DNA from 3 places in the Salinibacterium sp. NG22 genome. Region 2 is predicted to be linked to each of the others. Evidence: riboswitches for the same ligand, from Rfam matches in the RefSeq annotation. Region 2 holds a riboswitch; each other region holds the start of a gene.
What was found. A riboswitch is a leader RNA that binds a small molecule or an ion and turns the genes downstream of it on or off. The one in region 2 is predicted to bind thiamine pyrophosphate.
Positions count from the first base shown of each region.

Region 1: linked by a shared signal. The riboswitch ahead of I6E81_RS03465 (ECF transporter S component) and the one ahead of I6E81_RS10550 (MFS transporter) in region 2 are both predicted to bind thiamine pyrophosphate.
Region 3: linked by a shared signal. The riboswitch ahead of thiM (hydroxyethylthiazole kinase) and the one ahead of I6E81_RS10550 (MFS transporter) in region 2 are both predicted to bind thiamine pyrophosphate.

Region 1 is NZ_JADYWG010000001.1:707,057-711,191, forward strand. It holds gene I6E81_RS03455 (energy-coupling factor transporter transmembrane protein EcfT) at 1-737, opposite strand, end outside; gene I6E81_RS03460 (ABC transporter ATP-binding protein) at 734-2,059, opposite strand; gene I6E81_RS03465 (ECF transporter S component) at 2,170-2,802, opposite strand; TPP riboswitch at 2,836-2,944, opposite strand; gene I6E81_RS03470 (LLM class F420-dependent oxidoreductase) at 2,971-3,897, shown strand; gene I6E81_RS03475 (DUF3097 domain-containing protein) at 3,910-4,135, opposite strand, start outside.
Region 2 is NZ_JADYWG010000002.1:199,684-203,818, reverse strand. It holds gene I6E81_RS10555 (Fic family protein) at 1-852, shown strand, start outside; gene I6E81_RS10550 (MFS transporter) at 837-2,189, opposite strand; TPP riboswitch at 2,180-2,289, opposite strand; gene I6E81_RS10545 (iron-containing redox enzyme family protein) at 2,485-3,774, shown strand; gene I6E81_RS10540 (CDGSH iron-sulfur domain-containing protein) at 3,771-3,977, shown strand; gene I6E81_RS10535 (PPOX class F420-dependent oxidoreductase) at 3,999-4,135, shown strand, end outside.
Region 3 is NZ_JADYWG010000001.1:18,762-22,896, forward strand. It holds gene I6E81_RS00100 (MDR family MFS transporter) at 1-1,454, opposite strand, end outside; TPP riboswitch at 1,636-1,727, shown strand; gene thiM (hydroxyethylthiazole kinase) at 1,719-2,528, shown strand; gene thiE (thiamine phosphate synthase) at 2,525-3,220, shown strand; gene I6E81_RS00115 (bifunctional hydroxymethylpyrimidine kinase/phosphomethylpyrimidine kinase) at 3,217-4,135, shown strand, end outside.

The DNA.
Region 1 (4,135 bases), on a different contig from region 2:
CAACTTCCCGTGAGCACGGCAACGACTGTAGCGGTAATGCCGATCAGCAGACCCACGAGCAGCGTGAGCCATTCAGCCCGCCCCCACGGCGACTCCCGGGCCCACGTGCGGGTCGTATCGCCGCCGAAGCCGCGCGCTTCCATCGCAATAGACAGTTTGCTGCCTCGACGGATCGAGAGCACAAGTAGCGCAAAACCCTGACCGGCGATACGGCGGAGGCGACCACGGTCTGCCACGCCACGAGCGCGACGGGCTAGTTCGAGAGAGCGCCAATCCTCGAGAAAGAGCCCGACCATGCGCACGGCTGCTAACGCGCCAACAACGAAGCGGTCGGGCAGTCGAAGTCGCTGAGCGAGGCCATCAGCGAAGTCGGTGGGGTCGATCGAGATGAACAACACGACCGCGGGCAGGCCGATCGCGAGCACCCGCAAGAAGGTCGCGAGGGCGAGCTCGATCGAACCATCACTGATTCTGATCAACAAGAATTCGAAGTACACGGTGCCGTCATAGCGGCCATACAGCAGGATCGTGAGAGCGGTCAGCGGAGCCGCCACCCACACCGGCAAAGTCCGCAACCAGAATCGTTTCGGCTCAATCCCGAAGAACGCGATGATGGCAAGCTCGAGCACGAGCGCGGTCGTGGCCGACACCCAGTCGATCGTGGCGAGCAAGAACAGGCTCACGAGGAGCCCTGCTCCTAGTTTGGCCACGGGATTCACCGACGCGATAGGGATCATTCGAGCACGACCGTTGAGTCGGCGAGTGCATCGACGAAATCGAGATCGTGGCTGACGGCGATTACGCTGCTTCCGTCATCCACGAGTCGTGCCAGCAGGGCGAGCAATTCGCTCCAGGTGCGCGAATCTTGCCCGAACGTGGGTTCGTCGAGCACGAGCACCTGCGGGCGCGTAGCGAGGGCTGTGGCGACGCTCAGGCGACGTTTCTCGCCGCCCGAGAGAGTGAACGGGTTGGCGTCGGCTAGCCGGTCAAGGCGCAACCGGGTGAGCAACTCGTTGACGCGAGCATCCACTTCGCTCTCGGGGAGCTTCAATGCCCGCGGGCCCACTTCGAGCTCTGCGCGCACTGTGCTCGTCAGCAATTGGTGCTCGGGATCTTGAAACACGGTGCCGATTCGGGTGAGCAGCTCACGCGACTTCCAGCGGATCGGATGCTCGCCCGCTCCATTCGCGAGCGCCGGGCTCGCCACGACAGCACCACTGACGGGCGACAAAAGCCCACCAAGGGTGAGCGCGAGCGTTGACTTGCCTGCGCCATTGGGGCCGGTGATGGCCAGAGCGTGGCTGCTCATGATCTGGAGGTCGAGCGGAGCCCCCAGGGCTACTTTGCCGCGGCCGACGGTCAACTGCTGAGCGCTGAGAAGCGCGTGTTGCGGGCCCCGTACTGCCCGCACCGGGCGCGGTGGCGGAAACTGCGGGATCCAGACTCCCCGAGCGGCGAGCTCTTTGCCCTGCCGTGCGAGAACGTCGGCGGGCGCCCCATCGGCGATGACTCCCCCGCCGGCGGCGAGCACTACGACGCGGTCGACAACGTCGCTCCACACCGAGACGCGGTGTTCGACAACCACAATCGTGGCGCCGGTTGCCTCGGCGACGCGGATGACGGCATCCCGAACCTCGGTCACCCCCGCGGGGTCAAGATTGGCGGTCGGTTCGTCGAGCACGATCAAACCGGGCCGCATGGCCAGCACCCCGGCGAGCGCGAGCCGCTGCTTCTGACCGCCCGAGAGCGCACTGGTGTTGCGGTCGAGAGCAACCTCGAGGCCGACGGAGGCGAGACTGTCACGCACACGAATCCAGATTTCGTCGCGCGGAACACCCAAGTTTTCACAACCGAACGCAACGTCGTCTCCGACGCGCTCCAAGATCACTTGGCTGTCGGGGTCTTGAATCACGAGACCGGTGCGCCCACGATGGGCGGCCGGATGCTCGCCCGCGACGAGCAGGGAACCTTCTGTTTCGCCTTCGTCGTCGCCGACTACCCCGGCGAGGGCATGCAGAAACGTTGACTTTCCCGCCCCGGACTCGCCGAGGAGTAACACGCGTTCGCCCGGTTCAATACGCAGATCGAGACCGCGTACCGCCCAAGCGAGCCTGCTGGAATGGCGCCACCCCCATCCTTCGACGGTGACGCCAACAGGCGTGGTGGGGCTCAGACCCGTTTCGCAATCTCGCGGCCAGCACCAAAGCGGTTGAGCGCTCCGGTTGCCGCAATACCGCGCGTCGCGAGCCACGACAGGAGGCCAGCAATGAGCATCCCGCCGACGATGGCGGCGATCGTGTAGATGATGATGAAGGGAAGCGCTGATCCCGGGTACCAGAGCAGCAAGTCAGTAATAGCCATCGCGAGGCCGGCACCGGCGCCCGCAAGAATCGCACCGCTGACGCGCCAGTTGGCGTAGAGGAAGGCAGCGAAGACGATCTCGGCACCAATCCCCTGTGTGAAGCCGCTCACGAGAGTGAGTACACCCCACTGGTTACCGATAAGGGCCGACACGGAGGCGGCGACCATCTCTCCGTAAATCGCGGCACCTGGCTTGCGGATGACGAGTGCGGTGAGCACGCCGGCGAAGAGCCAGAAACCGCCACCAATCGCTTGCAAGCCGGGCAGGAGCGCAGCGAACGGGGCCAGAGCGGGAACGGAGGCAACGTTCCAGACGACGAAGATCAAACCGCTTGCGACGCCAATAACGCTCGCCACGACGATGTCGATCACCCGCCACTGAAAACGCGATCCGGGCTTCGTCGGGGTAGACGTGGATGAGGATGGTGCTGTTGTGGTCACTTTCGTGCCTTTCACTAGTGAATGGCACGGGTTTCAAGAGTGTCTGCTCCCTGCGCTGGCATGATCCAGATCAGGTTCGACGGTCGAAGCTTGGAGAAGCTCCCTCTCAGCCCGGCTCACCGGACTCCCGTGTTCGCCACCCAGTCTAATCATCAATAGGCTCGGCGTATGGACTTCCGCATCTTCACTGAACCTCAGAACGGCGCCAGCTACACCGATCAGCTTCTTCTTGCGCAAGCCGCAGAGAAGCTCGGTTTCAACGGCTACTTCCGTTCTGACCACTACGTGACTATGGACGACCGCAACGGCGGGCTGCCTGGTCCAACGGACTCCTGGACGACCCTTGCGGGGCTGGCGCGCGAAACCTCGACGATTCGTCTGGGCACGCTCGTCTCCTCCGCAACCTTTCGGCATCCGGGAATCTTGGCGATTCAGGTAGCTCAAGTCGACGACATGTCGGGCGGCCGCGTGGAGCTCGGGCTCGGCACCGGCTGGTTCGAACGCGAACATGCTGCGTACGGCATCCCGTTCCCGGCGAAGCGGTTCGGCATGCTCGAAGAACAGCTCGACGTGATCACGGGCATCTGGGCCACAGAACCGGGAAAGACCTTCTCCTATGAGGGCAAGCACTACCAACTGAGCCAGTCGCCCGCGCTGCCGAAGCCCGTGCAGAACCCTCTGCCGATCATCATCGGCGGCAGTGGTCCAAGCCGTACGCCGGCGCTCACCGCCAAGTTTGCGACCGAGTACAACGCTGGCTTCGCCACCATTGCGCCGCTCACGGAGCGCATCAACCGCGTGCGTGCCGCGTGCGAGCACTTCGACCGCGACCCCGCCACGCTCGTGCTTTCCATCGCCGGCACGACTGCTGTCGGCGCCACCGAAGCTCAGATCGAGACGCGTGCTACCGCAGCCAACGCAACTCCCGCCGACCTGCGTCTTGGCGGCTTCGCGGGAACTGCCAGCGAAGTCGTCGACAAGATTTCAGAGCTGCAGGCACTCGGGTTCACTCGCGTGTACTTCCAGATCATGGACTTCCACGATCTCGACCAGCTCGACTTCCTCGCTCGCGAGGTCGTGCCGCAACTCGACTAAGCGCGCTCGGCGCTAGGAATCCTGATCGACCGTGACAAAGTCGATGAGGTGTTCAACGCGCCCCAAGAGCGCTGGCTCAAGGTCACCGAAGTTGGTGACCTTCGACAGAATGAACTGCCACGCGCGGGCGATATCGGCTTGGTCTTCGTGCGGCCAGCCGAATGCTTCGCAGATTCCGTGCTTCCACTCGATCGTGCGCGGCACCGATGGCCACGCAGCGATTCCGAGGCTTTGCGGC
Region 2 (4,135 bases):
CTGCAACACGTTATTGAGCCGTCCCTCCCACCCGGGATTCGTCGCGAGCAAAACTGGGTCGGCGGAAATGGCTGGTCGCCGCTGAGGGCAGAGTTCGTGCCGCCTCCCGAAACTGAGGTGCGCCGATTGCTCGATAACCTTGCCCACTTTGTCACCGCCACTGAAGGCAACCCTGTCGTTCGGGCGGCGCTCGCCCACGCTCAGTTCGAAACCATTCACCCTTTTATCGATGGCAACGGTCGCACGGGCCGAGCTCTCATCCACACGGTGCTGAAGCGGTCGGATGCCCTGCGCAACATTCTCGTGCCGATCTCCACCGTTTTCGCCGGCAACAAAGACTCCTACATCGACGGCCTCACCGATTTCCGGGCAGATCGTGTCGATGATTGGATTGTCGGATTCTCACGTGCGGCCGAGCAGGCTGCGTCCAACGCCGTCGAACTCGCCCAAGACATCACGCAGCTCGACGGTGTACTGCTCGATCAGCTTTTCGCTTTTCGAACCGAGAGCGGGCTGTCGCCAGCGCAACCACGGCGGGGAGCCGTCGTTGTGAGTGTGCTCAAGAATCTCCCATCCGAACCTGTTCTGACAGCAGAGCGGGTCGCAGCAACCTATGGAGTCTCGACGGTCGCGGCACAGGGCGCTCTCAACCAACTCGGTGAGGCGGGCATCCTGTCTCGCACCAAGGATCACAAAGGGCGACTGGTGTGCTGGACCTCGGACCGACACCTCGGACTCGTTGCGCTCACCGAACGCAGCAATCGAATCGGGGGCGGGGACACCTCCGACGGTAAGCCCCGCCATGCGCCGGCCGCCCCCGACGTCGATGCAGTGGGTCAGCTGCGCAACTGAGGCTGCGACTCACCGTCAAGATCAACCCCCGCCGTCTCCGGCCCCAGAAACGCCCCCACAGCAATCAGCACCCCGCCGAGTGCGAGCAACGCCGCAACCGCACCCTGCTGCCCCAACACGCCTTGCATCGCGGGCAGGTAGTACGGGTAGAGCGCGGGAATCACGATCGACAGGCTGTACCCGACCCCGTACCCGCTCGCGCGCACCGAAGTGGGGAACCGCTCCACGAGGTACGCCCCGACTGGCCCGTACGCCGACACCGTCACGACTTGAAGCGCGACTACTCCGAGCACGAGCTGCCCCAGACTGGGTGCCGCAAACACCGCGAGAAACGCGAGCGGTCCGGCCACGGCGGTCAATAGCCCAAAACCCATAAAGAAGCGTCGCCGTCCGGTGAAGGTCGAGAGGTGACCGCAGGCTGCCATGGTGAGAGCGGATGCCGCGGTGCCGATCATCATCGCGAATGACAGGGTTCGACCATCCAGTGTCCCTGTCGCGCCCAGCGCCCCTGCGCCGGAACCGAGTTGACCGGCCAGCACGGGAATCGCCATGTTGGTGAGTAGCCAGAGCCCGCTCATCATGATGAACACTTGCCAGAGCGCGCGGCGGTGGCGGCCGACGAGAATCTCTTTCAACGGGTTAGTGCGCTGCCCCGGGCGTTGCCACTGCGGCGACTCTTCGACCCGCGCACGGTAGTAGAACAGCATGGTGAAGGCGAGCAGCGAGCCCAGAATGAAGAGCGTTCGCCAGCCCCACTGGCTATAGGCGGCGGCGTCGAGCACGCTCTGCAGCACGAACACCATGCCCGCGATCGACGCGTTGGCCCAGGGCGACATCCACATGATGAGGCCGCTGACGAGGCCGCGCCGTTCGGGCCGCGACCATTCCATCGCGAGCGGAATGGCGGAGGTGTATTCGCCGCCCAGGAAGATGCCGCCCACAAAACGCAGCAGCAAAATCGCGGCCAGCGTGCCGCTGCCCAGCACCGTGTGATTGGGCACGAGCGCGATCAGCAGCGTCGTGAGAGCGACACCGAGCAGAGCAACTTTCGTGGTTGCCGTTCGCCCGATGCGGTCAGAGATCGATCCGAAGATCGCCGCCCCGATCGGGCGCCCCAGCAGGGTTGCGACGAAGATCAGGCCTGCGTTCCCGACCAGATTGTCCGAGCCAAACAGCTGAGCGGATGCCGGGGCCAGGGCGATGACCGGCAAGAAGATGTCGAACTGGTCGACATAGTTGCCGAAGATGCCGCCGCGCACCGCGCGTCGGGTGCCGAGCGGAGCAGCAGAGTCGGTTGCAGCAACAGAGACAGCGGGGGACGAGCTAGTGGGGCGCATGAGCCGTACTTCCTTCGCCGGCATTACCCGGGAGGTTCAACGGTCGAAGCTGCGTCAGCTTCCTCTCAGCCCTTGCCTGTGGGCTCCCGTGGGGACGTGCAACAACATAGCACTCGCGCGCCGCAGCAGCGCCGGCTCGCGAGCAGCAGTGACCCGACGTGCCGGCTGCTCGACGCCGCGGCATCCACCGGTAGACCTATCAGTTGAGCGTTCTCGGTGAGCTTACTGAGAAATATTTGGGAGCGCGGCAATTGCGTTGACGGCGCCCGAAACGGTTGGCAACATAAGTTCACCAATGAAGCTGAGCGGGCAATCGGGTGCCCGCTCTCAGGGCTTCGACACGATCGGAGAGGTCATGATGCACCCCACGGAGAACTCTCCAGCGCACGAAACCGCACCCCACAACGGCGCAGGTTACGACGCACCCGCAGTAGCCCCCAACACCAGTCCAGATGCAGCCAGCGCTCTCTGCGAAAATTGGCACGACGAGGAGATTGAGCCTCGCGGCCCGATCAGCTCGCTGCTCATCGACGCTTTCGCGAGCCAGTCGCCACCTCACACGATCGACGGTCTTGCCGACGAAGTGACCGCGGCTATCGAGAGCGGGCGCGACCTAGTGCGTGATGACGACGTGCAGCTTGCCCTCTACCTTCTTTACGGTCTGTACTACGGCCGCGTCGTCGAAAACGGTGACCAATGGGAATGGCATGTCGATACCATCGCCGCTCGCCTTGAGCTGGAACGAGCGTTCGAAGGCCAGCTCCGACGCCTAGTGCCCACGCCAGAGCTCCCCAACGCAGCGGCAGAAGATGTCGCGAAGGCGCTTTTCGCCCTCACTGCCCCTGATCCGGATGCCGGACCGAGTCTCTCGCGCCACGTCGCGAAGAGTCTTACCCGCGAACAGGCCGTCGAGTTCATGGTGCAGCGCTCCGTGTACACGCTGAAAGAGGCCGATCCACACTCGTGGGCGATCCCGAGACTTACCGGGCGGGCTAAGGCTGCGCTCGTGGAGATCCAGGCGGACGAATACGGCAACGGTCGACGCGAACGGATGCACTCGGAGTTGTTCGCGCGATCGATGCGGGGCATTGGGCTCGACTCTCGCTACGGCACCTATGTTAATTTCGCCCCGGCCATCACGCTCGCCTCGTTCAACATGATTTCTCTGTTCGGCATGAATCGCCGTCTCCGGGGCGCGATCGCAGGGCATCTGGCGGCATTCGAAATGACATCGTCGATTCCCAACGGGCTCTACGCCCGCGGTTTTCGTCGATTAGGTTTCGGCAAGAACGTCACCGAGTACTTCGACGAACACGTTGAAGCGGATGCCGTTCACGAGCAAATTGCCGCCCGCGACCTCGCCGGCGGGCTTGCCGAGAGCGAGCCGGCCTTGCTCAGTGAGATCTTCTTCGGTGCCCGTGCGTGCCTGCTGATCGACGACTGGGTAGGCGAGCACATCCTCGAGTCGTGGGTGGCCGGAGAGTCGTCGCTGCGTAAGCCTTTCCCCTTCGACGCAGTGCTCACCGGTAGGGGCGATGATCCCGCGTCCTCCGCATCGATCACGAGCGCGGGAGCGGGCCGATGAGTTCGTCAGAGAGTAAAGATGACGTTGAGATAGTGGCCTGCACCAACGGGCCACTGCTCGTCCGCGGCGAGATTGACCTGCGCTCCTCCGACGGTGAAGCTATTGAGCAGACACGCACAACGGTTGCTCTTTGTCGGTGTGGGGTCTCGGCGATAAAGCCGTTTTGTGACGGCACTCACAAGCTGATCAACTTCAAGGCGTAGTGCCACGGGGATAATGGGCGCATGACTGCCGCTGACTTTTCCACACTCGCCACCGAGACCTATGTCTCCGTCACTACCTTCCGCAAGTCAGGGGAGCCGGTGTCGACACCGGTGTGGGTGGTCGCCGACCGGGACCGATTGTTCGTCACTACGGCGCC
Region 3 (4,135 bases), on a different contig from region 2:
AAGAACGTGGCGACGATCGCGAAGAGCGAGATGATGCCGCCGGCCATGAACGCGAGGCGCACACCACCAGCAAGCGCTGTGGCCTCTGGCGCGCCTTCAGCGGCAAGGGCGACCGACTGCACCGTGAGGAGCGCGATGAACAGCGCGGTGCCTGCAGCGCCGGCAAGTTGCTGCACGGTGCTGATGGTGGCGCTGCCGTGCGAGTACAGGTGTGGCTTGAGCGTGCCCAGTGCCGAGGTGAAGAGCGGCGTGAACATGAAGGCGAGTCCGATGCTCATGGGTACGTGGATGGCGACGACCATGAACGGTGAGCTGGTTTCGGAGAGCAGCGTGAAGCTCCACAACGATGCGCTCACCAGTATCGAGCCCGGAATCATGAGGGGGCGCGGGCCGACTTTGTCGTAGAGGCGGCCAACGAAGGGGCTCAAGAACCCCATGACGAGGCTGCCGGGCAGTACGAGCAGTCCGCTCTGGATGGGTTCGAGCCCGAGAACGTTTTGCGTGAACATGGGCAGCAGGATGATGGTGCCGAAGAGGGCGGCCATCATGACCATCATGAGGCCGATTGCGACGGCAAAGCCGGGGGCAGCGAAAGTGCGCAGGTCGAGAAGAGCACTGTCTGTTTTCTGCAGCTTCAGCTGGCGGATGATGAACAACACGAGACTGATGGCGCCGGCGCTGATGGGGATGGCTGGGGCGATGAGAACAGAGTCTCCGGCGGCTGATTCTCCGAGGCTGGAGAGCCCGTAGATCAGGCCGGAGAAGGCGATGGCCGAGAGGATGACCGACAGCATGTCAATCGATACCTTGCGGGGGTCGGTGACGTTCTTTACCTTCGTGATGCCGAGCAGGAGAGCGGTGACAGAGATGGGGATCATGACGATGAAGACCCAGCGCCAGTCGAAGACGGCCAAGACGAGGCCAGCAACGGTTGGTCCGACGGCAGGGGCCATCGACATGACGATGGAAACGTTGCCCATGGTCTTGCCACGAGTTGCGGCAGGAACCAGAGTCATCACGGTTGTCATCAGCAGGGGGAGCATCATGGCGGTACCGGAGGCTTGAATCACCCGTCCCACAATCAGCACGGCAAAGGTGGGCGCCATAGCCCCCAGCAGAGTTCCGATGGTGAAGAGAGACATTGCGGTGATGAAGATGCCACGCGTCGTGAAGCGTTGGATGAGGAATCCGGTAATCGGAATCACCACGGCCATCGTGAGCATGAACGACGTCGACAACCACTGAGCGGTGCTCGGCTCGATGTTGAGGTCTTCCATGATGCGGGGGATCGCCACGACGAGCGAGGTTTCGTTGAGGAACACCACGAAGGTGGCAGCGAGCATCAGGCCGATGACCAAACGGTTGCGGCCGCTGTTATCGACCGGGCTGGCTGGCCCGTCATCGTTGGGGTCAAAAAGAGGGATGCTGCCGGTGATCGGCGCCGTGCTGGTCATAGAAATCCTGTCGTGTGTGAAGCGGTAGGACGAAGCAGCAGCCGGGATTGAAAAGGGTGCACAGATCTCGCGTCATCTTTATTGTCGCTTGGTGCAACGACATCCGGCACTGAAATAGTCCACATTGCCTTTCGCCTGAGGCGAACACGACACCGTGCCAAGCCGCTATCGTTGAGGCACAACTTGTGACACGGGGTGCCCTGCGGGGCTGAGAACACACCCGTCGAACCTGATCTAGTTAGAACTAGCGAAGGGATGTCGTGCATGTCGCGTACGCCACCAAACTTTTTGACCGCCACTCAAGATGCGCTCGAGGCGGTGAGATCGACGTCGCCTCTCGTGCAGTGCATCACCAATAGTGTGGTGGTGGGCTTCACTGCCAATGCGTTGCTTGCTGTGGGAGCAGCGCCGGCCATGGTGGATATCCCGGAAGAAGCCGGCATGTTCGCTGGCGTGGCATCCGGAGTGCTCATCAATCTCGGTACCTGTCGCGAAGAGCAGCGCGCTGCAGCCCTTGAAGCTGCACCGGCCGCCAATGCTGCCGGAACGCCCTGGGTGCTCGACCCGGTCGCCATAGGGGCTCTGCCGGTGCGCACACCACTCGCGTATCGCCTGCGTGACCTCGGGCCTTCCATCGTGCGGGGCAACGCCTCAGAGATTCTGGCGCTCGCCGAATTGGGCACGGGAGGTCGAGGCGTCGACAGCACGAGCAGTGTGGATGCCGCGCTCACCGCCTCCCAGATGCTCGCGCGGGTGACCGGCGGTGTCGTCGCGGTATCGGGTGCGACGGACATGGTGACCGATGGCGTGAGTGTCGTGAGGCTCTCTAACGGGCATCCGGTGCTGACCAAGGTGACGGGTGGTGGCTGTGCGCTTGGCGCGATCATGGCGGCGTTTGCGGCGGTGACTCCGGATGCGCTGACTGCTGCTGTTGCGGCGACGAGCGTGTACACGGTAGCGGCCGACCTTGCGGCGGAGCGTTCGGCACTGCCGGGAAGCTTTGCGGTAGCGCTGTTGGATGCCCTGAGCGAAGTCTCGGTGGACGATATTGCAGAACGGGGGGTCATCGCATGAGCGGCTTCCGAGAGAGTTTCGACCTTTCCACTTATTTAGTGACGGATTCGGCTCAGGCGAAAGCTGCCGGGCATGACCTCGTTGATCTCGTGTACGAGGCTGTGGCCGGGGGAGTGACGATCGTGCAGCTGCGCGAGAAGGACATGCCCGCCCGCGACTTCCTTGATCTGGTGCTTCGAGTGTCTACGGCGGTGGCGCTGAAGGTGCCCGTGCTCGTCAATGACCGAGTCGATGTCTATCTCGCTGCGCGCGAGATGGGTGCTCGGGTTGCTGGGGTGCATGTCGGGCAGGGCGATCTGCCCGCAGCGTCGGTGCGGGCGCTCGTAGGCCCGGGGGCGATTGTGGGTCTGAGCGCATCGACTGACGACCAACTGTACGACGCCAGTGTGGGGTCGGCGGGTGTCGACTATGTCGGCATCGGGGCCTTGCACCCCACGACGACAAAGAAGGACGCTCCGGATGCTCTCGGGCACGATCGCATGGCCGAGCTCATTGCGGCGAGTAAGCGACCGACCGTGGCGATCGGTGGGGTGGGGCCGGATGACCTCGCGCTGCTGCGTGCGGGCGGTGCAGACGGTGCTGCAGTGGTGTCTGCCATCTGTGGTGCGGCTGATCCGCGAGAGGCGGCTCGCGCGCTCGCCGCAGCGTGGGCTGGCGTACCAGCGGCCGAAGACGAAGGAGAAGACGCATGAGCGGGGCACGGAGCGGGCTACGGGACCAGACACGGAGCGAAAGCGGTAGCGGTCTGCGGGTTCCTCGCGTTCTGAGCATTGCTGGCAGCGATCCTTCGGGTGGTGCGGGTATCCAGGCCGATCTGAAGTCGATCGCGGCCAATGGTGGCTACGGGATGGCGGCCATCACGGCTCTGACGGCGCAGAACACGCAGGGGGTGCGCGGACTGCATGTGCCGCCCGCTGAGTTCTTGCGCGAGCAACTGGATGCGGTGAGCGACGATGTGGCAATCGATGCCGTGAAGATTGGCATGCTCGGCACCGTCGAGGTTGTCGGTGTCGTGCGGGCGTGGCTTGAGGCTGCGCGGCCTCCGTTGGTCGTGCTCGACCCGGTGATGGTCGCTACGAGTGGCGACCGACTGCTCGATGCCGAAGCCGAGCAGGCGCTGCGCGACCTGGTGCGGGTGTGTGACCTTGTCACGCCGAATATTCCTGAGCTCGCGATCATCGCCGCAGAACCCGCCGCTGAGACGTGGCCTGAGGTGCTGGAGCAGGCGGCGCGAGTCTCTGCCTCCTACGGGGTGCGCGTACTGGCCAAGGGCGGACACTTGAGCGGGGCCGAGGCTCCGGACGCGCTGGTGGATGCCCGTTCCGGGAATGCTGCTGTCGTGACCGAGTTTGCTGGCATCCGTATAGAGACCAGCAACACCCACGGAACTGGCTGTTCGCTGTCGAGTGCGCTCGCAACCCGGATTGCGGCCGGCGGTGAGTGGGCTGCTGCTGTGGGGGAGTCGAAGCGGTGGTTGAGCGAGAGCATCCGTGCCGGTGCGGCGTTGCAGGTGGGGAGCGGGCGTGGTCCGATTAGCCACTTTGCGGGGTCGTGGGAGCGCGGAGGCGTAGAGACGGCGCTGACCGCGGCTGAGGTGCGCGAGCAGT